2 regions of the Nitrospirillum goiasense genome follow, and region 2 is predicted to be linked to the other one. Evidence: predicted binding sites of a transcription regulator. Region 2 holds the regulator's gene; the other holds the start of a gene.
The links. The regulator LexA, encoded in region 2, represses DNA repair genes until DNA is damaged. The targets are predictions, from matches to a motif close to ATGTTCTANTTTGGTTC.

Region 1: ULB03_RS08860 (PA0069 family radical SAM protein) is a predicted target of LexA. The motif match lies at 1,289-1,305, and genes of this name have one in related genera.

Annotation. Positions count from the first base shown of each region.
Region 1 covers NZ_JAXQNP010000002.1:1,365,588-1,377,326, reverse strand. The annotation lists gene ULB03_RS08870 (acyl-CoA desaturase) at 1-933, shown strand, start outside; gene ULB03_RS08865 (hypothetical protein) at 852-1,196, shown strand; gene ULB03_RS08860 (PA0069 family radical SAM protein) at 1,352-2,455, shown strand; gene ULB03_RS08855 (tetratricopeptide repeat protein) at 2,543-3,790, opposite strand; gene ULB03_RS08850 (ExbD/TolR family protein) at 4,012-4,434, opposite strand; gene ULB03_RS08845 (ExbD/TolR family protein) at 4,460-4,906, opposite strand; gene ULB03_RS08840 (MotA/TolQ/ExbB proton channel family protein) at 4,910-5,833, opposite strand; gene ULB03_RS08835 (energy transducer TonB) at 5,915-6,577, opposite strand; gene hemN (oxygen-independent coproporphyrinogen III oxidase) at 7,202-8,608, opposite strand; gene ULB03_RS08825 (ribonuclease HII) at 8,805-9,494, shown strand; gene ULB03_RS08820 (site-specific DNA-methyltransferase) at 9,692-10,729, shown strand; gene folB (dihydroneopterin aldolase) at 10,774-11,241, shown strand; gene ULB03_RS08810 (threonine ammonia-lyase) at 11,266-11,739, opposite strand, start outside.
Region 2 covers NZ_JAXQNP010000002.1:2,028,840-2,040,578, reverse strand. The annotation lists gene ULB03_RS11955 (peptidylprolyl isomerase) at 1-1,355, shown strand, start outside; gene trpE (anthranilate synthase component I) at 1,362-2,888, shown strand; gene ULB03_RS11945 (heavy-metal-associated domain-containing protein) at 3,016-3,219, opposite strand; gene ULB03_RS11940 (divergent polysaccharide deacetylase family protein) at 3,315-4,442, opposite strand; gene ULB03_RS11935 (anthranilate synthase component II) at 4,718-5,353, shown strand; gene trpD (anthranilate phosphoribosyltransferase) at 5,350-6,438, shown strand; gene trpC (indole-3-glycerol phosphate synthase TrpC) at 6,438-7,244, shown strand; gene moaC (cyclic pyranopterin monophosphate synthase MoaC) at 7,246-7,737, shown strand; gene ULB03_RS11915 (molybdopterin molybdotransferase MoeA) at 7,771-8,970, shown strand; gene lexA (transcriptional repressor LexA) at 9,123-9,833, shown strand; gene ULB03_RS11905 (ComEC/Rec2 family competence protein) at 9,980-11,739, opposite strand, start outside.

The sequences.
Region 1 (11,739 bases), 660 kb from region 2:
GACCATTACCTGGACGACATCCAGGCCGCCGGCGCCCTGCCCTTCATCCTGGTGCATCTGGCCTGCCTGGGCGCCATTTGGACGGGCGTCTATTGGCAAGACGTGGCCCTGGCGGTGGGCCTCTACGGCCTGCGCATGTTCGGCATCACCGGTGGCTATCACCGTTACTTCTCGCATCGCGCCTACAAGACCAGCCGCTGGTTCCAGTTCATCCTGGCCTTCATCGCCCAGACCTCGGCCCAGCGCGGCATCCTGTGGTGGGCGGCCAAGCATCGCCACCATCACCGCTATTCCGACACGCCGGCGGACGTGCACTCCCCGGCCCAGCGCGGCTTCTGGTACGCGCACATGGGCTGGATCTTCACGGCCCGCCATGACACGACCGACCTGGGTGCCGTGCCGGACCTGGCCAAGTTCCCCGAGCTGCGCTTCCTGGACCGGTTCCATTACCTGCCGGCCTTCATCCTGGCCGTCACCGTGTGGTTCGCGGCCGGCTGGTCCGGCTTGGTGGTGGGCTTCTTCTGGAGCACCGTCGCCACCTACCACGGCACCTTCTGCATCAACTCCCTGGCCCATGTGTACGGCCGCCGCCGTTACCTGACCGGCGACGACAGCCGCAACAACTGGTGGTTCGCCCTGCTGACCATGGGCGAGGGCTGGCACAACAACCACCATGCCTACCAGAGCGCCGCCTGCCAGGGCTTCCGCTGGTGGGAGATCGACACCACCTATTACATCCTGAAGGCGCTGTCCTGGGTGGGCATCACCTGGGACCTGCACCGCCCGCCCGCCGCCGTGGTGCGGGGGAGCAGCGGCTGGGCAAGGCCATCATCGAGAAGGCCGCCAGCCAATTGGTCGCCACCTTCCATGTGGAGCAGATCGCCGCCCGGGTGCAGGCCACCTTGGCCGACACGCCCTCGCTGGCCGACGTGAAGACCGAACTGCAGCACAAGCTGGAAAACGCCCGGGCCCAGGCGGAGGCCATGCTGGCCTCGCTGCATATGCCCGAGCTGCACATGCCCAGCCTGTCCGACCTGCACATGCCGACCATGCCCACCCTGCCGACGCGCGACGAGCTGAAGGAACGGGCGGCCGCCATGTTCGTGCGCACGCCGTCGATGGACGACATCGTCGACCGGGCGCGGCAATTGCTGATCGAGGCCGTCTGCGCCCGCTTGGCCGTCGCCGCCGCCTGACACCAACCCGCGTGAAAAAGGCCGCCTGGGGCTTCCCCCGGGCGGCCTTTTTGCTGCCCGGCGAGCGGGGTGGGTAGGCGCCTCCCACCCAAATGTTCATGTTGTGTTCTATTTCCCGGGGCGTTAGGCTTCCCTCGGCAAGGGAGGCAGACGCCATGGTCGACATCCTGGATGACCGCCCGCTGAAAGGCCGGGGCACCCACTCCAACCGCGCGGGACGGTTCGAGGCGCACAGTCGCCTGCGCACTGATGACGGCTGGGCCCGGATGGGAAGCGACGGCTGGGACGAGGAGGCGGACCTGGCGACGTCGCCAGCCACCCAGGTCCGCCTGGACACGTCGCGTAGTGTCATCAGCTATAACGACAGTCCGGACGTCAATTTCGACCGGTCCATCAACCCCTACCGGGGGTGCGAACATGGCTGCGTCTATTGCTTCGCGCGGCCGAGCCACGCCTATCTGGGGCATTCCCCTGGCCTGGATTTCGAAACCATCCTGTATGCGAAGCGGGATGCCCCCGCCGTGTTGGCCAAGGAGCTGCGAGCCAAGGGCTATGTCCCCCGCCCCATCGCGCTGGGCGCCAACACGGACGCCTACCAGCCGGTGGAGCGGACGGAGCGCATCACCCGCGGCGTGCTGGAGGTGCTGCGCGACTTCCGCCACCCGGTGGGCATCATCACCAAGTCACCCCTGGTGTTGCGCGACCTGGACATCCTGGCCCCCATGGCGGCCGACGGCCTGGCCCGGGTCGCCATCTCCATCACCACCCTGGACCGCGACCTCGCCCGCCGGCTGGAGCCGCGCGCCGGCACGCCGCAGCGCCGGCTGGAGGCGGTACGGCAGCTGTCCCAGGCCGGCGTGCCGGTCAGCGTCCTTGCCTCCCCCATGATCCCGGCCCTGAACGACACCGAACTGGAAGCCATCCTGGCGGCGGCCAAGGACGCCGGGGCCCACCAGGCCCATTACATCCTGCTGCGGCTGCCGCGCGAGTTGGCCGGGCTGATGGAGGAATGGCTGCGCCTGCACGTGCCCGACCGGGCCGACCGTGTGCTGAGCCTCATCCGGCAATGCCGCGATGGCGGCCACAACCACACCCAGTTCGGCACCCGGATGCGCGGCACCGGCGCCTATGCCCAACTGTTGGCCGCGCGCCACAGGCTGGCAACGCGACGGTTGGGCCTGGACCAGCGACGCTGGGACATGCGGTGCGACCTGTTCCAGCCGCCGCCACAACCGGGCGATCAACTGGCTTTGTTCTGATGGGGCCGCCAAATACCAAAAGGCCGGCCCCGTGAGGGACCGGCCTTTGCTATTTCCACGGGCGCCGGGGCGCTGGAAGCAGGGAGATCAGAACTGGGTGATGCCAGCCTGGATCAGGTACAGGCGGGCGATGTCGCCGGTGCCGTCGGTGCCCTTGATCGCCTTCATGGTGTCCACGGCCTTCTGCTTCTGGCCAGCGGCGATATAAGCCTGGACCAGGCGCAGCTTGGCCTCTTCCGGGTACTTCAGCTGGTCCTTCTTGATGCCGGCCTGAATGACCTCGATGGCCTTGGCGGAGTTGCCCAGGGCCAGGTACTGCGTACCGACGCGCACCAACTGCTTGCCGTCCGGCTGGGCGTTGGCTTCCTTCTCATCGTCGGGCAGCTTGCGCTGATCGTCATCGACCTGCTTGCCGGCCATGTCGGCCAGGCGCTTCTCACGGTCGCCCTGGGCCTTGCCCAGGATGCCGGCCTTGAAGCCCTTGTCCATCACGGCCTTGGCTTCGGCGCCCAGGCCGTCGCTCATGGCCAACTGGGCGAATTCCAGGTACGGGCCGGGTTCCTTGACCAGACCGGCGCCCAGCTGCAGGCGCAGCACGTCGATCTGCAGACGGTTGGAGTTGAAGCCCGGCAGCTTCTGCACGCCGCGGATCACGCTCTCCCAGCTTTCCTGATCGGGGTAGTTGATCAGGATGCGTTCCATCGCCTCAACGAAGGCGGGCTTGTGGTCCATGTTGTATTCGGCGCTGGCGATGGTCTGCAGCAGCACCTTGGACGGCTTGCCACCCTGGGCCTGGATCATGGCGCGCGCGGCCTTGGAGGCGTTGGCGTAGTCCTTCTGGTCCAGGTAAATCTGGATGGCCAATTCCTTCAGGCGGTTGTCGGTACCGCCGTCCTTGTAATAGCGATCAGAGGCGGCGGAGAACTTGGCGTAGTTCTTCACGCTGAAATAGGCCTCGGCGATCAGCTTGTCGCGGTTGACCTTGTCCGTGTCCGGCAGCTGGCAGCTGGCCAGCGTCGCTTCCAGCGACTTGGCGAAGGAACCCATGTCCTTCTGGCCGCTGTAGGCGGAGGCGCGCAGCGTCTCGAACGTGCAGATCTCGAACGGCGACTTGGTCTTGCTGGCCTTCTCGGCCTCGTCGATCTTGTCCAAGGCTTCCTTGAACTTGCCCGCCTTCAGCGCGGCCTGGGCTTCCTGCAGCGGCTTGCCGACTTCCGGGCTGAACTTCTTGGCTTCGGCGGCGTGGGCCGGCGTGGTGGCGCTGATGACAACGGCGCCGCCCATGGTGAGCGCCGAGGCGAGCAGTGCGGCACGAAGGAAGTGCGTGGCGATCATTCCGAGGACTCTACCTGCTTTGTTGAAGGGCTGGACCGACGAGCGGCCCCTCATGTCGGGAAATCGAGACGAGCGGGAAATCTAATCGGTGATTGGGGTGAAATCGGGACGACAACCCGGCAAAGGGTCCGCGCCCCAAATGATCACGGGACCCCTGAAACGGTAACGGCGGCCCCGCACCCCAGACACGCTTGGGTAACGAGGCCGCCGTCGACACGGACTTAATCCATGAACTGTTCAGCGCCCACCAGGCCCAGCTTGGTCACGCCCAAGCGCTGGGCCGAGGCCATGACCATCGCCACGGTGTTGTACTTGGCCAACTTGTTCGGCCAAAGATGAACCTCGGGCTGTGGGTTCTTCAGGGCGGCGTCCTTGAGACGCAGCTCCAGTTCATGGCGATCAACGGTGGTTCCGTTCCACTGAATTGTGTTGTCGAAATCCACCATGATGTTGACCACCTCAGGCGGTGTCGTATTGGACTGCGGCGGGGTCGCCGACGGCATGTCCAACTTCACCGCATGGGTTTGGATCGGAATGGTGATGATCAGCATGATGATCAGCACCAACATCACGTCGATAAGCGGCGTGGTGTTGATGTCCATCATGGCTTCGTCTTCACCACCTCCGCCAACGTTCATACCCATGGCTCAAACTCCTTCGGCGGAACCGTTACTGCGCGGTCGGGATCGCGCCCGCCGGCGGCTCGGTGATGAAACCGATCTTCACGATACCGGCCCGCTGGGCGGCAACCACAACCCGACCCACATATTCGTAGCGCGCGTTCTTGTCGCCACGGATGTGGACTTCCGGCTGGGGCTTGTCCACGGCCCGCACCTTGAGCTTGTCAAGCAGGGTCGTGTAGTCCGGTATCTTGGTTTCGTTCCAGAAGATGTCGCCGTCCCGGTTTACCGCGATGACGATGTTTTCCGGTTTCGTCTTGGTTGGCTGATTACGTTCCTTGGGAAGGTCCACCGGCACCGTGTGGGTCACGACGGGGACCGTGATCAGGAAGATGATCAGCAGCACCAGCATGATGTCGACGAGGGGGGTCGTATTGATCGCGGATACGACCTCGCCATCATCATCAGCATCGCCGGAAGCGACGTTCATCCCCATGGTTTACGCGCTCCGGGCGGACTTGCCGGCGCCGAGACGGCCGCCGCTGACCAGCAGGGCGTGCAGGTCGGCGGAGAAGTTGCGGACGCGGTCCATGGCGGTCTTGTTGCGGCTCAGCAGCCAGTTGTAACCCAGCACGGCGGGCACGGCGACGGCCAGACCGATGGCGGTCATGATCAGCGCTTCACCGACGGGGCCGGCGACCTTGTCGATCGAGGCCTGACCGGCGATGCCGATGTTGGTCAGGGCGTGATAGATGCCCCACACCGTGCCGAACAGACCGACGAACGGACCGGTCGAGCCCACGGTGGCCAGGAAGGCCAGGCCGGACTTCATGCGGTTGCTGATGCTGTCGACCGAGCGCTGCAGCTGCATGGTCACCCAGGTGTGCAGGTCGATCTGGTCGACCAGGGTGCCCTCATGGTGCTCGGTGGCGCGCAGGCCGTCTTCGACCAGCATGCGGAAAACGCTGTTCTTGTTCAGCTTGGCGGCGCCATCGGCCAGGGACGGGGCGGTCCAGAAGGACTTATCGGCCTGACCGGCGGAGCGCAGCAGCAGGGTCTGCTCGATCAGCTTGGTGACGATGATGTACCAGGTGCCGGTCATCATGATGACCATGATCATCAGCACGCCGCGGGACACGAAGTCACCGCCGTTCCACAGGGCGTTCAGGCCGTAGGGGTTCTCGACGGTCGCGGTGGCGGCCGGCGGGGCGGCGACGTCGCTGGCGGCGGCGTCAGCGGCGGGCGCGGCGGCCGGAGCGGCCGGGTCAGCGGCCGGAGCGGCGGCGGCCGGGGCCGAGCTGTCGGTGGACGGGGTCGTGGTCTGGGCGACCGCGACCGAGGTGAAGGTACCGACGACCAGGGCGACCATGGCAAAGCGCACCATGGAACCGGCGGTCAGCTTGAAACGCTCCCTAATGCTCATGACAATTCCAACACATTTGGGTTGAGGGGATGAGGAACCCTTGCGCATCAGCGTCTAAGAGGCCCCGGTTTTCTTGAACTGTTAACGCGCGTCCTTGAGCTGGAAGCGGTAGGCCATCTTTGTGGACGACCACGTGGCCAAAGACTTGCCATCCTGGGTCTCCGCCGTGCACTTCCACACGCCGCGCTGGGCCTGGCGGACAACCGCTTCATCCAGGCGATCATGGCCGCTGGATTCGACGATCTTGGCATCGGTGACCCGGCCGCTGGCGTCGCAATACACGACGAACGCAACACGGCCTTCCTCACCCAAACGCGAGGACGCAGACGGATATTCCGGCTGATAGCGGGTAAAGCTCGCGGGATCAAGCTTCACCGGGCTGGCGGCCGGGGCCGGCGGCGCGGCGGGGGCGACCGGGGCGGTCGGCGGCACAACCACCGGCGGCTTGGTGGTGGCGACCGGCGTCGGGCTGGGCGGCGGCGGCGTGTCGATGTTCACTTCGACGGGCGGCACGAACGGCGGCGGCTGCACAGTCTGAGGCGGCGGCGGCGGCGGCGGCGGCGGCGGCGGCGTCTCGTCCTTGATCTCTTCGATGATCTTGGTCTCGACAGGACCCTTGACCACCTCAACGACCTTGTTCGCAAGGCCGGTGACGAGAGCGTAAACGATACCGGCCTGGATCAGGACCGTGGCGACCAGCCCGATCAACCGGCTGCTTGACGATTGTTTTGCGGTGTAAGGCATTTTCCTGCGGTCACATCACGAAGGAAGACACCGCATCGGAAAACGCCACGGCGCATCCGAGCGGAAGTGATTCATGGGCGGCAGAGCGGGTGGAATCCGCGACGTCCGGAACCGGGGGTTCACCTGGACATCGAACTGCGATCCTGGGGTCGACCAACACCGACCTTCCCACATCTGCCTCCAATTCGTTTGCGAAGCAGTATCCGGCACCCGTAGCGCGCATCCGGTTATTTCATAACCTGACGAGCGCTAGCCCCAAGCACCACGGCCCGTCTTTCCCGGACCTGAACACCGCTCGCGATCGTTGTCGACCTTCACAGTCGAACCTTGTTGGGTTTTCGTATGCCCGATTTCTAAGACGCACGCAAGCGGCAGGTATGCAGGAAATGACTCTCTCGGTCACTGCCTGTCTTAAACCAGCCAGCCTTCGTAATTTCATGCAACTTTCGCGGGGCACGATCGCCATAATGCTGCATTGCAGCAGCGGGTTCGGGGCTCTCCTCCGTTAACCTGTGGGACTGTTTGTTTTCAGTCTTCTAAGGCGCATTGTGAAAGCAGGCAGGCAAGCAGGGGCGCTTCGCGGGCGCGTCAATCCGCCCCATCTTGAAAATTTCTGAAAAAAATCTACACGGCGTAGCTGTGACGGCCCGATCCTGGATCGAAATAGGCATCGAACAGGACCGCGACACTCCGAACCAAAGGCCGGGCCTCCTCCCGGACCTCCACCCTCGTTTTGTCACAGATGATCATATCATCGTCCGCCAGCACGGCCAAGGCGTGGCGGGTCTCCGGCGTCAAGACCTCTTCCAAAGAACCGCCATGGCGGCGGCAGGTTTCTTCCAGGTCGACGGAGAAGCGGCACATCAGTTGTTCGATGATGTCGGCACGCAGCCGGTCATCATCGGTCAGCGCCAGACCCTTGGCCACCGCCCAGCCCTGGCCATCCCCCTCCCCATGGGCTTCCCACGCCTTGAGATAGGCCGGCACCTCCACCCGGTTCTGGATGTAGCCGCCGCGCGTGCGGCCGATGGCGGAGGCGCCGAAGCCCAGCAGCGCCGTGGCCGTGTCCACCGTGTAGCCCTGGAAATTCCGTTTCAGGCGGCCGGCGGCATAGGCCGTGGCCATGACGTCGTCCTTGCGGGCGTAGTGGTCCAGGCCGATGGCGGCATAGCCCGCCGCCTCCAGCACGTCCGCCATGGCGGCCGCCTGCTCCGTCCGCTGGGTGGCGCCGGGCAGGGCGCTGGTGTCGATGCGCGCCTGATGGCCCTTCAGCGACGGCATGTGGGCATAGCCGAAGACGCTGAGCCGGTCCGGCGCCAGCTCCAGGGCCTGGGTCACCGATTGAACACAGCTTTCCACCGTCTGGTGCGGCAGGCCGTAGATCAGATCCAGGTTGATGCCGCCGACGCCGGCCTGGCGCAGGCGGGCCACCGCCTCCGCCGTGGCGGCGTAGGGCTGTATGCGGTTGATGGCGCGCTGCACCCGTTCATCGAAACTCTGCACGCCCAGGCTGGCACGGGTGACGCCCCCCTGCCCCAGGGCCACCGCCATGGCCGGGGTCAGGGTCCGCGGGTCGATCTCCACCGCGATCTCCGCCGTCGCCGCCGGGCGGCCGAAGCGTAGGGCCAGCCGGTCCATGAGCGACAGGAAGGCATCGGGCGGCAGCAGGGTGGGCGTTCCGCCCCCGAAATGAATGTGGGTGACGGGAGGCAGGCCGCCCCCCCTGGACAGCGTGGAGTCGGGGACCAGGGCGCCTGCCACGGCGTCGATCTCCGCCTCCAGCGCCGCCTGGTAGCGGCGGATGGGCGCCTCATGGTTCACCACAGTGGTGTGACAGCCGCAGTACCAGCACATGCTGCGGCAGAAGGGGACATGCAGGTAGAGCGACAGGGTGTCGGCCGCCGTCAGTTGCCCCAGCCAGCGGCGATAGTCATCGGCCGTGACCGCCGCGCTGAACTGCGGCGACGGCGGATAGCTGGTGTACCGGGGAACGCGCTGGTTACGGTACTTGGCGACGAGATCGGGGCGCATGGGACGGCCTGACGAGAAAAGGGGCGGGAAGCGGGATGGCCGCATGCTGCGCCTGATGCGTCGGTGGCAAAATGATCTGCCTCAACCGCGCCGTCCGGGGCTCCCGCGGCGGGAACGGCGCGGGGGCCTTGCCCGGCATGGGCGCCGCCGCCATCATGGCGGCCCGCCATTCCCCTTAAGCCAAAGCCTGTATCCCATGCCCCGCCCCCGCAAGCCCGCCTCCGAAATCATCATCCACCTGGGCCCGCCCACCCTGCGGCACGAATTGGACGCCGGTCACGGCCCCGACAGCCTGGTCTGCGGCGTGGATGAGGCCGGGCGCGGCCCCCTGGCGGGCCCGGTGGTGGCGGCCGCCGTCATCCTGCCGGTGGGAACCGAGGCGCCCGCCTGGTGCGCCGGCATCAACGACAGCAAGAAGCTGACCGCCGCCGCGCGCGAGGCCCTGTTCGACGCCATCCGCGCCAACGCCCGGGTGGGGGTCGGCATCAGCAGCGTGGAGGAGATCGACACCGTCAACATCCTGCAAGCCACCTTCCTGGCCATGCGCCGGGCGGTGGAGCAGTTGGCGGCCGATGGCGGCCCCACCCCCGTTCATGCCCTGGTGGACGGCAACCAGCGCCCCGTGGGCCTGCCCTGCCCCCGCATCACCACCCTGGTCAGCGGCGACGCGCTGAGCCTGTCCATCGCCGCCGCGTCGATCATCGCCAAGGTGACGCGGGACCGTTTGATGACGGATCTGGCCCTGTCCCACCCCGGTTATGGGTGGGAACGCAACGCCGGTTACGGCACGGCCGAACATCGTGACGCAATCAAGATATTGGGGGTCACGCCCGTTCACCGCCGTACATTTGCTCCAATTTCAGAACAACTCGCCCTAAACCTTTGACTCTACTGACTCTTGGCAAAAAATATACATTGACGGCGACTCGGGGCCAACTCATTGTCGGCAAAAATCAACCCCCGATTCGGCGAATACTCCCCATGTTGAAGACCCCGGAAACCCGTACTGACTCCAAGACCAAATCCAAGGTGCGCGAGGCTGCACCCGCCAACCGGATACTTGTGGGCGACTGCGTTTCCCTGATGCAGGGTCTGCCGGCCGGATCGGTCGACATGGTGTTCGCCGACCCGCCCTATAACCTGCAGCTGTCGGGCGACCTGATGCGGCCCAACCACACCCGCGTCGACGGCGTGGATGAGGAATGGGACCGCTTCGCCGACTTCGCCACCTACGACCGCTTCACCCGTGACTGGCTGGCCGCCGCCCGCCACGCGCTGAAGGACGACGGCACGCTGTGGGTCATCGGCAGCTACCACAACATCTTCCGCGTGGGCGCCATCCTGCAGGACCTGGGCTACTGGATCCTGAACGACATCATCTGGCGCAAGACCAACCCCATGCCCAACTTCCGGGGCAAGCGCTTCACCAACGCCCACGAGACCATGATCTGGGCGGCCAAGTCGCAGGACGCCAAGTACTTCTTCGCCTATGAGGCGATGAAGAACCTGAATGAAGAGCTGCAGATGCGCAGCGACTGGCTGTTCCCGCTGTGCACGGGGTCGGAGCGTCTGCGCGACGCCGACGGCAACAAGGCCCACCCTACCCAGAAGCCGGAGGCCCTGCTGTACCGCGTGCTGTCCAGCTCCACCCGCGTGGGCGACACCGTGCTGGACCCCTTCTTCGGCACCGGCACCACGGGGGCGGTGGCCAAGCGCCTGCGCCGCAACTGGATCGGCATCGAGCGGGAGAAGACCTACGCCGAGGTGGCCCTGTCGCGCATCGCGGCGGTGGAGCCAGCGGCCGAGGCCGAATTGCTGGAGCCGCCGTCCAAGCGCGCCCAGCCGCGCGTGCCCTTCGGCTGGCTGGTGGAGCGCGGCCTGCTGCAGCCCGGCACCACCCTCTATGACACCCGCCGCCGCCACAGCGCCCGCATCAAGGCCGACGGCACCCTGGTGGGCGCCAACCATCTGGGCGAGCACAACGGGTCCATCCACAAGGTGGGCGCCGCCATGCAGGGCCTGCCGGCCTGCAACGGCTGGACCTTCTGGCACTATGTCGAGGGCGGCCAGCTGGCCCCCATCGACATGCTGCGCCAGCGCGTCATCGCCGAGATGCATTGAGCGACCCTTCCCGCCCTGCGCCGGGGGTGGTAGAGGAGCGGCCCATGAACACGCTCTTCGCCCAAGTGACGGGCACGGCCGCGAAGGCCGCGCCCGCCCAGGTCCGCTCCCCCGCCATCGCAAACCCGCCGCTGGCCACGTCACCAGTGGCGAGCCCCGCCCTGGCCCGCATCTTCGTGCGCGACCTGGTGGTGATGGCCATCATCGGCATCTATGACCATGAGAAGCGCCAGGCCCAGCGCCTGCGCGTGAACCTGGACATGATGGTGCAAGACCGCCAAGGCCAGCGCCGTGACGACATCGCCGACGTGGTGTCCTATGAGGACGGCGTCAACATCGTCCGCGACCTGGCGGCCCAGGGCCACCTGAACCTGGTGGAAACCTTCGCTGAAACGGTGGCCCAGCGCCTGCTGAAGGACACCCGGGTGCACAGCGTCACCGTGCGCGTGGAAAAGCTGGACGTCTTCCCCGACGCGGCCTCCGCCGGGATTGAGATCACACGGCAGCGGTGATCCGGCGACCGTCGTGGAGGGGGATTACTCCCCCGCCAGGGGCTTGACTTGAAAACCATTGCTGCGCAGCGCGTCGACCACCCGGCCGGCGTGGTTGGCGGAGCGGCATTCGACCGTGATGTCGATGTCGGTGGCCTTGACGTTGGCGGTGCTGAACAGGCGCTGGTGCACGGCCTCGATGATGTTGCCGCCGGCCTCGCCGATCAGGGTGGTGATGCGGCCCAGGGCGCCCGGCCGGTCGGGGATGACCACGCGCAGGGTGACGATGCGACCCTCGCGCACCAACTGGCGCAGGATGACGCTGGCCAGGACGCGGCTGTCGATGTTGCCGCCGGACAGCACCAGGCCCACCTTGCGCCCGGCGAAGCGCTCCGGATGCTTCAGGGCGGCGGCCAGGCCTGCCGCCCCCGCCCCCTCCGACACCGTCTTCTCGATGTTCAGGAACAGGGCCACGGCCCGTTCCACCTCCCAATCCTCCACCAGGATGATGTCGTCCAC
Region 2 (11,739 bases):
TGGCCCGCGACCTGGTGCGCTATCGCGGCGAGCAGCGCGGGGCGGAAACCCTGTTCGTGGCCGACAAGGCCATGCCGGATCCGGGCACGCCCGACCAGGCGGCGCTGGAGGCCTTCCACAAGGCCCAGGCCGCGCGCTACACGGCGCCCGAATACCGCGCCCTGACCGTGGTCACCCTGTCGACCGACGCCATCGCCAAGACCGAGGAGGTCAGCGACGAGGACCTGAAGAAGGCCTACGACGCCCGCGCCAAGGACTTCGTGAAGCCGGAACGCCGCGATCTGGACCAGGTGCTGGTCGACACCAAGGAACAGGCCGACAAGGTGGTCCAGGCTGCGGCCGGGGGTAAGTCGCTGGCCGACGCCGCCAAGGCCGCCGGCGTGACCATGCTGCCGCTGGCCGGCATCACCAAGGCCGACCTGCCGGCGGAGCTGCAGGAGATCGCCTTCTCGCTGCCCCAGGGCAAGGTGTCGGAACCGGTGAAGAGCGGGTTCGGCTGGCACGTCGTCGCCGTCACCAAGATCGTCCCCGGCAGCACCCAGACCCTGGACCAGGTGAAGGCCCAGCTGGTGGAGCAGGTGAAGGCCGAGCGCGCCACCGACCAGCTATACGACCTGTCGAACAAGCTGGACGACGCCATTTCCGGCGGCGCCTCGCTGGAGGAGGCCGCCAAGAAGGTGGACGCGACGGTGACCAAGATCGCCGCCGTGGACCGCGACGGCAAGGACGCCGCCGGCAAGCCGGTGACCGGCCTGGCCGCCCCCATCGCCAAGGTGGTGCAGACCGCCTTCGGCCTGGCCTCTGGCGACACCAGCAGCACCACGGAAGGCGAGCGCAACAAGAGCTATTTCGCCGTGCGCGTCGACAGCGTGCAGGCCCCAGCCCTGAAGCCGCTGGACCAGGTGAAGGACCAGGTCATCGCCGACTGGAAGTCCAGCAAGCGCGACGAGGCCGCCAAGGCCAAGGCCAAGGAGATCGCCGACAAGCTGAAGGCCGGCGCCTCGCCCGAGCAGGTGGCCAAGGAGACGGGCGCCGTCTATACCCGCCAGCCGCCGGTGGGCCGTACCCCGCCCAAGGACAGCCCCCTGACGCCCGAGCTGGTGGACGCCCTGTTCACCCTGAAGCCGGGGGAGATCACCACCGGCCCCGTGGCCGACGGCCAGATGGTCGTGCGCCTGGCGGCGCTGGTGCCCATGCCGGAACCGCTGCTGGCTGACCGCGCCACCGTGGCCGCCAAGCAGCTACGCGACGGCGTGGCCGGCGACCTCTACGTCCAGTTCCTGGACGCCCTGCGCCAGCGCTACCGCATCACCGAGAACCGGACGCTGCTGCAGCGCCTGGAACACCAGGAGTAAGGTGACGTGATCCCCTTCCCCGATGAGACGGCCTTCGGCACGGCGTACGCTGCAGGCCAGGCGCAGGTCGTCTGGACGCGGCTGGTCAGCGACCTGGAGACGCCCGTCGCCGCCATGCTGAAGCTGGCGCATGGGCGCCCGTTCTCCTTCCTCCTGGAATCGGTCACCGGCGGCTCCGTCCGCGGCCGTTATTCCCTGATCGGGCTAAAGCCCGACCTGATCTGGAAAAGCAAGGGGACCCAGGCCTGGATCAACCGGCGGGCCGCCACCGACCCGGCGGCGTTCGAGCCGTTGTCGGCCCCGCCCCTGGACGCCCTGGCCGATGTGCTGGAGGAAAGCCGCATCGACCTGCCGGCGCACCTGCCGCCCATGTCCGCCGGCCTGTTCGGCTATCTCGGCTATGACATGGTCCGGCTCATGGAAAAGCTGCCGGAGAAGAACCGGGACGCGCTGGGGGTGGAAGATGCTGTCCTCATCCGCCCGACCATCATGGCCATCTTCGACAGCATCGAGAACGTGGTCACGCTGGTGACCCCGGTGCGGCCGCAGGCGGGGGTGTCGGCGGAAGCGGCCTACCTGGCCGCCAAGGAACGCTTGGCCGACGCCATGGCCGACCTGGACCGGCCGCTGCCCGTGGGCCACGATGCGGTGGGCGAGGTCGAGGGCCTGCCCGACCCGTCCTCCAACGTCAGCCGCGCCGACTATCACGCCATGGTGGAGAAGGCGAAGGAGTACATCCGCGCCGGCGACATCTTCCAGGTGGTGCCCAGCCAGCGCTTCTCCGTCCCCTTCGCCCTGCCGCCCTTCGCGCTCTACCGCGCGCTCAGGCGCATCAACCCCTCGCCCTTCCTGTTCTTCCTGGATTTCGGCGATCTGGCCGTGGTCGGCTCCAGCCCCGAGATCCTGGTGCGATTGCGGGACGACACCGTCACCATCCGCCCCATCGCCGGCACCCGCCGCCGCGGCAAGACCCCGGCGGAGGACAAGGAGCTGGAGGCGGATCTGCTGTCCGACCCCAAGGAGCTGTCAGAGCACCTGATGCTGCTGGACCTGGGGCGCAACGACGTGGGCCGGGTGGCCGAGGTGGGCACGGTCACGGTGACCGAGCGCTTCACCATCGAGCACTATTCCCATGTGATGCACATCGTCTCCAACGTTGAGGGCAAGCTGGACAAGTCCCGCTTCAACGCCATCAACGCCCTGGTGGGCGGCTTCCCCGCCGGCACCGTCTCCGGCGCGCCCAAGGTGCGCGCCATGGAGATCATCGAGGAGCTGGAGGGCACGCGGCGCGGCATCTATGGCGGCTGCATCGGCTATTTCGCCGCCAACGGCACCATGGACACCTGCATCGCCCTGCGCACCGCCGTCATCAAGGACGGCGTCATGCACGTCCAGGCGGGCGGCGGCGTCGTGGCCGACAGCGATCCCGAGGCCGAGTACCAGGAGACCGTGAACAAGGCCAAGGCCCTGTTCAAGGCCGCCGAGGAGGCCGTGCGCTACGCCCAGGAAAAACGGTCGACGCGGAATATCTGAAGGCCGCTTGAAAGAAAAGCCGCCGGTGGGAGCCCCTGCCGGCGGCTTTTTTATGGTCTGCGCGCGTCACGGAGAAAACGCGCCGCACCTCTCAGGCGCCTGCCCACCCAGCTTGCATGGGCGGTGGTCAGACCGGCCCGACGAAGTCGAAGCCGGCATCCTCGACGGCGCGTTTCACCTGGTCGCCATCGGCGGGGCCGGTGACGGCCACCACGCCGGCCTCAAGGTCCACGGACACCTCGACCGTGGGACTGACCGCCTGGATGGCCTTGGTCACCGACCGGGCGCAGCCCTGGCAGGTCATGCCGTCGATCCGATATGACGCGCTCATCTCTCTCTCCAAACTGCCACGGGCTGCAAACCGCCACCGGCCAAGCGGCCCCAAGCCAAACCGCCAAGGCCGCCCTGCCGGACGTGAAAGGGCTTTTAGCTCCCACCCGGCGGGGGCGCTATGACGGACGTCAATGGCACCAGCGTGAAGCCCTTGGCGGCCAGGGTGGGCAGCCAATGCTCCAGCGCCGTCAAGGTGACGTCGTGGGGATGGCCGATGGCGATGGCGGTGCCATGGCGGCGGGCCACCTCCTCCACCTTGGCCAGCATGGCCTGCACCGCCTTGGGCGTTTGGTCGTCGTCCAGGAAGACGTCGCGGCTGACCAGCGGCAGATGGTAGCGCGCGGCCAGTTCCGGTCCCTTGGTGTCGGGCGTGGTGCGGCTGTCCAGGAACATCAGGCCGCGCCGCGACAATTCGGCCAGCACGACGGCCAGCTTGCCCTCATTGGCGGTGAAGCGGCTGCCCATGTGGTTGTTGATGCCGACATAGCCATCGAAGGAGGCGAGATCCGTTTCCAGGCGCCGCTGTATTTCCTCATCGCTGAGGTTCACGGTCAGGGCACCGGGGCCTGGGTCGGCCTTGCCCATCGGCTCCATGGGCACATGGACGATCAGCTCATGCCCCGCCGCCCTTGCCGCCCGGGTCTGCTCGGCCAGATCGTGGGCATAGGGCAGCCAGGCGGTGGTGACCGGGCCCGGCAATGCCACGGCGCGGGTGGACCGGGGCCGATCCAGGCCCAGATCGTCGATCACCAGCACGATGCGCGCATGCGCGGCACCGGGCACGGGGGGCGCCATCGGGGGCGCCGGCACGGCGTTGCGCCGCCAGGCGGCGCCGGCCTTGCCAGCTTCCGGCTTGCCCGGCTCAGGCTTGGGCGCCTCGGCCTTGGGCGGCACAGTTGGCGGCGGCGTCAACGCTTCGGCATGCTGTTCCGGCAGCGGCGCCACGGGCGGGGCGGACGGCGTGCCGGGCGGGCGGGGGCCAGTCTTGGTTGGTCCCGATGGGGCGGGCGCGGTCGCAACCGCGGGCTTGTGCGGATGGCGGTTGCCCAGCACATAGGCGCCCAGCAGGGCGACGATGGCCGTGAGGCCGACGATGCCAGCCAGTTGCGCCCGGGTCAGGCTGATCCGGGCGCCTTTGCGCCGGCGCGCGGGCGCACGCTTGGCGGGGCCCTTCTGGCCGGGCCGTCCCAGCGGCGGCGGGGGAGTGACGCGGCGGGGCATCAGCGGGCCCCCATGGTGGGAACGGACGTGGCGGGAACGGTCGCGGTGGAAACGGTCATGCCTGTCCCTTGAAGAAGCACCGGCAGCGTGTCGCCGGCCGGCCCACCACTAGTGCTACAGCGCCGGCGTACTGGCAATCTCCTAGGCGGCTTATGCCGCTTATCGGATCCGCACCCAATCCGGTTGCCCTGCCAACATCGGCCGGACTACTGTAAGCCGCCTCTGGTGTAAGCCGCCTTTGGCCATGTCCAATTTCCCCGAACGGGTCCCAGATCATGCTGCTGCTCATCGATAATTACGATAGCTTCACGTACAACCTCGTGCATTACATCGGCGAGCTGGGCGCCGACGTGGCCGTCTGGCGCAACAACGCGCTGAGTGTGGACGACGCGCTGGCCCTGAAGCCGGAGGCCATCGTCCTCTCCCCCGGCCCCTGCGATCCCGACAAGGCCGGCATCTGCCTGCCCCTGATCGCCGCCGCCGCGGACAAGCGCATCCCCCTGTTCGGCGTCTGCCTGGGCCACCAGGCCATCGGCCAGGCCTTCGGCGGCCGTGTCATCCGCGCGCCCCTGCCCATGCACGGCAAGGTCAGCCAGGTCAGCCATGCCGACGGCGGCGTCATGAAGGGCCTGCCCTCGCCCTTCGCCGCCACGCGTTACCACTCCCTGATCGTGGAGCGGGAAACCCTGCCGGCGGAGCTGGAGTCGGTCGCCTGGATCGAGGGCGGGCCCCAGGGGAACGTTGAGGACCAGATGATCATGGCCCTGCGCCACCGCACCCTGCCCATCCACGGCGTGCAGTTCCATCCCGAGAGCATCGCCTCCGACCATGGCCACCAGATCCTGGCGAACTTCCTGGATTTCGCCGGCGTGGCGCGCAAGGCCGTCAAGAAGACCGGCCTGGCGGCATGAGTGGTGACATCGGCGACATGAAGGCGCTGCTCGGCCGGGTGGCCGAGGGCAAGCGCCTGTCTGAGGATCAGGCCCTGGCCGCCTTCGACATCATCATGTCCGGCAACGCAACCCCATCGCAGATGGGGGGCTTTCTTATGGCGCTGCGCGTGCGCGGCGAAACGGTGGATGAGATCACCGGCGCGGTGCGCGCCCTGCGCGGCCGCGCCGCCCGCATCGATTGCCCCCCCGGCACCATCGACACCTGCGGCACCGGCGGCGACGCCAGCGGCACCTACAACATCTCCACCGCCGTGGCCTTCGTCCTGGCCGCCTGCGGCGTGCCGGTGGCCAAGCACGGCAACCGCGCCCTGTCCTCAAAGTCCGGCGCCGCCGACGTGCTGGGCCAGTTGGGCGTGAACGTGGAGGCGGAGCTGGAGGCCGTGCGCGCGGCCCTGTGGCAGGACGGCATCACCTTCCTGATGGCCACCCGCCACCATGGCGCCATGCGCAATGTCGGCCCGACCCGGGTGGAACTGGGCACCCGCACCATCTTCAACCTGACCGGGCCCCTGTCCAACCCGGCGGGGGCGCGGCGCCAGTTGATGGGCGTGTTCGCCGAGCGCTGGGTGGAACCGCTGGCCCAGGTGCTGAACCGCCTGGGCACCGAGGTCGCCTGGGTGGTCAGCGGCGAGGACGGGCTGGACGAGATCACCACCACCGGCGCCACCCATGTGGCGGAATTGCGCCACGGCGCCGTCCGCCGCTTCCAGGTGACGCCGGAGGATGCCGGCCTGCCGCGCGCCCGGCCGCAGGACATCAAGGGCGGCGACGCGGCGGAGAACGCCCGCGCGCTGCGTGCCCTGCTGGCGGGCGAACGCGGCGCCTACCGTGACATTGTTCTGATCAATGCCGCCGCCGCCTTGATCGTCGCGGACAAGGCCACCACTTTGCGTGACGGCGTGGCCCAGGCGGCCCAGGCCCTGGACGACGGCCGCGCCGCCGCCAAGCTGGCGGCCCTGGTCCACCACTGCCCCCTGCCGCCCCCGGTGACGGAAGAAGCCGCCCCGGCAACAGCGGCGGCGAAAAACGAAGGAACCCGCTGATGAGCGATGTCCTGGCCCGGATTTGCGCCGACAAGCGCGACCATATCGCCAATGCCAAGGCCGCCCGCCCCCTGGCGGAGGTGGAACGGGCGGCGCGCGACGCCGGCCCCACCCGCGGTTTCGCCCGCGCCCTGCAGGCCAAGGTGGACGCGGGGCTCTACGCCCTGATCGCCGAGATCAAGAAGGCCAGCCCCAGCAAGGGCCTGATCCGTGCGGATTTCGATCCGCCGGCCCTGGCCAAGGCCTATCAGGAGGGCGGCGCCGCCTGCCTGTCGGTGCTGACCGACGTGCCCTATTTCCAGGGGGCGGATGAGTATCTGGTGGCGGCCCGCGCGGCTTGCGACCTGCCGGTGCTGCGCAAGGACTTCATGCTCGACCCCTATCAGGTGGCCGAGGCCCGCGCCCTGGGCGCCGACTGCATCCTGCTGATCATGGCGGCACTGGACGATGCCCAGGCGGCGGAGCTGTATGACGCCGCCACCGGCTGGGGCATGGACGTGCTGGTCGAGGTGCACGACGCCGACGAGATGCGCCGGGCCCTGGCCCTGCCCGGCGGCCTGCTGGGCGTGAACAACCGCAACCTCAAGACCCTATCCATCGACCTCGCCACCACCGAGATGCTGGCCGGCATGGTGCCGCCCGGCCGCCATCTGGTGGCGGAAAGCGGCCTGTACAGCCCGCAGGACCTGATGCGCATGGAGATCGTGGGCGCCCGCCGCTTCCTGGTCGGCGAGTCGCTGATGCGCCAGGCCGACGTGGCGGCCGCCACCCGCGCCTTGCTGGGCCTGGACCAGAAGGTCGCCTGACATGGCGGAGAACAGCGGCTTCACCCATTTCGACGCCGCCGGCCAGGCGGTGATGGTCGACGTCTCCGACAAGGCGGAGACGGAGCGCCTGGCCATCGCCCGCGGCCGCGTGGTCATGAAGGCCGAAACGCTGGCCCTGATCCAGGCCGGGCAGATGGGCAAGGGCGACGTGCTGGGCGTGGCGCGTCTGGCCGGCATCATGGCGGCCAAGCGCACGCCCGACCTGATCCCCCTCTGCCACCCGCTGGCCCTGACCAAGGTGACGGTGGACCTGACCTGCCTGCCCGACCAGAACGCGGTGGAAATCGAGGCCACGGCCAAGCTGAAGGGCCGCACCGGCGTGGAGATGGAGGCGCTGACCGCCGTCAGCGTCGCGGCCTTGACCCTTTATGACATGTGCAAGGCGGTGGATAAGGGCATGGTCATCGCCGATATCCGCCTGGTCGCCAAGGACGGCGGCAAAAGCGGCCCCTACCGCGCGGACACTCCCTGACCCCGCCCCCAAAGCTGTTGCCAAGGCCCGCCCATGATCCCCGTTGATGAAGCGCTGGCGCGCATCCTGTCGCACTTCCAGCCGGTGGCCGGGGAGTTGGTGGGGGTGGGCGAGGCAGTGGACCGTGTCCTGGCCGCCGACGTCGTCGCCCGCGTGACCCAGCCGCCGACCGCCGTTTCCGCCATGGACGGCTGGGCCGTGCGGGGATCGGACCTGGCCACCCTGCCCGCCACCCTGACCCGCATCGGCGAGGCGCCGGCCGGCCGGCCCTACACCGGCACCGTCGCCCCGGGGCAGGCCGTGCGCCTGTTCACCGGCAGCGTCATCCCGGATGGCGCCGACACGGTGGTGCTGCAGGAGGATTGCGACGACCTGGGCCACGCCGTGCGCGTGCGCGAGGGCACGCCCGGCCGTTGGGTGCGCGCCGCCGGCCTGGACTTCACCGCGGGCACCGTGGGCCTGAGGGCCGGCCGCCGCCTGACCGTGCGCGACGTGGCCCTGGCCGCCGCCATGAACCACCCCTTCCTGACGGTGCGTCGTCGCCCCCGCGTCGCCATCCTGGCCACGGGTGACGAGGTGGTGATGCCGGGCGAACCGCTGGGCCCGGGCCAGATCGTCAGCAGCAACGGCCTGGCGCTGGCGGCCCTGGTGCGGCGCCACGGCGGCATCCCCGTCAACCTGGGCATCGCGCCCGACGACGCCGACACCCTGGGCATCCTGGCGCGCGGGGCCGCGGGCTGCGACCTGCTGGTCACCACCGGCGGCGCCTCCGTCGGGGAACACGACCTGATCCGCAACGTGCTGGGCGCCCAGGGTCTGGAACTGGACTTCTGGAAGATCGCCATGCGACCGGGCAAGCCGCTGATGTTCGGGCGCCTGGGCGCCACCCCCCTGCTGGGGCTGCCGGGCAACCCCGTCTCCAGCCTGGTGTGCGCCGCCCTGTTCCTGGTGCCGGCCCTGCGGCGCCTGCAGGGCCTGGACCCGGCGGAACCGCACCGGGCGCGGGCGGCACTGGGGGCCCCCCTGCCCGCCAATGATCGGCGCCAGGATTACCTACGCGCCACGCTGCGCCCCGGCGATGGCGCCCTGCCCATCGCGACCACCTTCGGCCAGCAGGACAGTTCCATGCTGAGTCGCCTGGCGGCGGCGGATTGCCTGATCGTCCGGCCGCCCCACGCCCCCGCCGCCGAGGCCGGTGACACCGTGGACATCGTGCCGCTTGACGGGATTTAAGCCGCCAGCCGTGGAGCCCGCCCTAAATCTGTCATCGTCTGATGGTTTTTGATCGCTAACGCTTGACGTGGGCCGTGAACCAAAATAGAACATGGCCAGTACGTTTCGGGTTTGTTCCATATATAGCGGTTCGACGCAGCGAAGGGGGCGATATGCTGACGCGTAAGCAACAGGAGCTTCTGCTGTACATTCACCAGCATCTGGGTGAAGGCGGCGTCTCCCCCTCATTCGATGAGATGAAGGACGCTTTGGGCCTGAAGTCCAAGTCCGGCATCCACCGCCTGATCACCGGGCTGGAGGAGCGCGGCTTCATCCGCCGCCTGCCGCACCGCGCCCGCGCGCTGGAGGTGCTGCGCCTGCCGGAGACGACGCCGGCGCCGAAGAAGGCCGCCGCCGAGGTCGAACCCCGGTTCAAGCCCAATGTCATCAAGGCCGACTTCCAGGCCGGGCTGCCGGGCAAGGACCCGGGTGACGCCGTCGGCTCCGTGAGCCTGCCGCTGTATGGCCGCATCGCCGCCGGTCTGCCCATCGAGGCGCTGCGCGACAGCGGCAGCAGCATCGACATCCCCGTTTCCATGCTGGGCATCGGGGAGCATTACGCCCTGGAGGTGGCCGGCGACAGTATGGTCGAGGCCGGCATCCATGACGGCGACACGGTCATCATCCAGCGCTGCGAGACGGCGGAGAACGGCGCCATCGTCGTCGCCCTGGTGGACGCCGCCGAGGTGACGCTGAAGCGCCTGCGCCGCAAGAACAACTCCATCGCCCTGGAACCGGCCAACCCCTCCTACGAGACGCGGGTGTTCGGCGCCGACCGGGTGCGGGTACAGGGCCGCCTGGTCGGTTTGTTCCGCCGGTATTGATCATTCCCTGCCGATCTAGGCTGCGACTGCGGCCGCCGGAGCGTTTCGGGGAGCGTAAGCGGACTGAAACGCGAGGATAGCCAAGCCGCCGGATGGCGGTGCCCGGCACCTGAGGGGAAAACAAAGGTAAAACGGCCCTGGTGACATCAGTCCCAGGGCCGTTTGCTTTGCGGATCGTGCACCGTCTCGATGCGGATGGCGCCCCGCTCGAAATACAGGGCATGGGCGCCGCGCGCCGCCAGCACGTCGGGGCCGATGACCTGAGGGGCGTCACAGCCCGCGGCCGGCACGCGGGAGATGACCAAATCGGCGTTGTCGCAATCCTCCGCCAGGGCGTCCCGCGTCCAGGCGATGGCGACCAAGCGCCCCTCCGGCTCGGCCGGATCGCGCCTGTCCGGCCGATAGAGATCGGGGTGGTAAAGGCAGCCCAGGCTGTCGCAGCGCAGGCTGCCGTCATCCGTGCCCACGGTGGGCCAGGCGGGGGGCCGCCCCTCCCCGCCATCGCGCTTGCCCCAGGTCTCCACCTCGAAACCGCCGCCGCGCGAGGACGACAGCCACAGCTTGCCGCCCCCATCGCGCACCGCCACCATGGTGCCGCCACCCGACACCACCATGTCCGGCCGGGGCGTCAGCGGCGCCAACACGCAGCCCAGGGCGATGGGCGCCAGACCGATCAGGCGCCAGCGGCGGCGCCAGAGCATCAGCCACAGGCCCCCCACCACCATGAGACCGAAGGCCAGGTCGGACAGGGCGGCGCCGTGCAGGGCGGCCCCCGGCAAGGCGGCGGTGATACGGGCCGTCCACAGGATGCCCTGGCAGCCCCAGCCGATCATGTCGATGATCCAGCCCTCCAGGTGGAACGGCATGGCGACATAGGCCACCAGGCACAGCGGCATGATCCACAGCTCGGTGATGGGGATGCCGATGAGGTTGGCCAGCACGCCGTAATTCGCCACCTGCTGGAAGTGGTAGAGGCAGAACGGCATGGTGGCGATGGTGGAGATGATGGAGGTCAGGCACAGTCCCCCGACGAACAGCACCACGCGCCGCGGCCAGCCGCCCTCCTTGCGCCAACGGCTCAGCGGCTCGCGCAGCACCTCATAGGCGCTGATCAGCGCCAGCACGGCGCCGAAGCTCATCTGGAAACTGGGACCGGGCAACTGCTCCGGCTGGTACAGCAGGCAGAGGATGCCGGCCACGGCGATGGCCCGGGGGCTCAGCACCGAGCGGTCGGCCAGAATGGCCACCATGGCCAGCGCTGTCATGAGGACGGAGCGCAAGGTCGGCACCTGTGCCCCCACCAGCATCATATAGGCCAGGGTCGCCAGGATGGCGAAGGCGGCCGCCCATTTCTTGATGGCATATCGCAGCGCCACCCCCTCCCAGAGCGCCAACGCGGCGCGGGCGGTGAAATAGAAGATGGCCGCCACCAGGCTTATGTGCAGGCCGGAGATGGACAGGATGTGCTGCAGGCCGGAAACGCGCATGGCCTGCAGGTCATCAGGCGGAATGCCGGTCTGCTCCCCATTCAGCAGGGCGATGGCGATCATGGCGGGCGCGCCCGTCAGCCGTTCGGCCACACGGGCGGCGATCAGCTCGCGCAGGGCCACCACCCGGTCGTTCACCCACCCAAGCACGCCCACCGGCGCCGGCGCCACCACCTCCGGCGTTTTGAAGGCGAAGCCCACGGCGCCGATGCCCTGGTAGAAGGCGGAGCGGCGGAAGTCGTAGGCGCCGGGCTCCGGGCTGTCGGGCGGCGGGCGCAGGGCGGCCAGGATGCGAACGCGCGTACCCGCCGGCGGGGCCGCGTCGGTCGGCCGCAAGCGGATGCGTACGGCCGGGGGCGTCGCCTCCGCCGCCAGGCGGGGGATATGGGGATCGGCCAAGGTGACCCGTACGCCCTTGT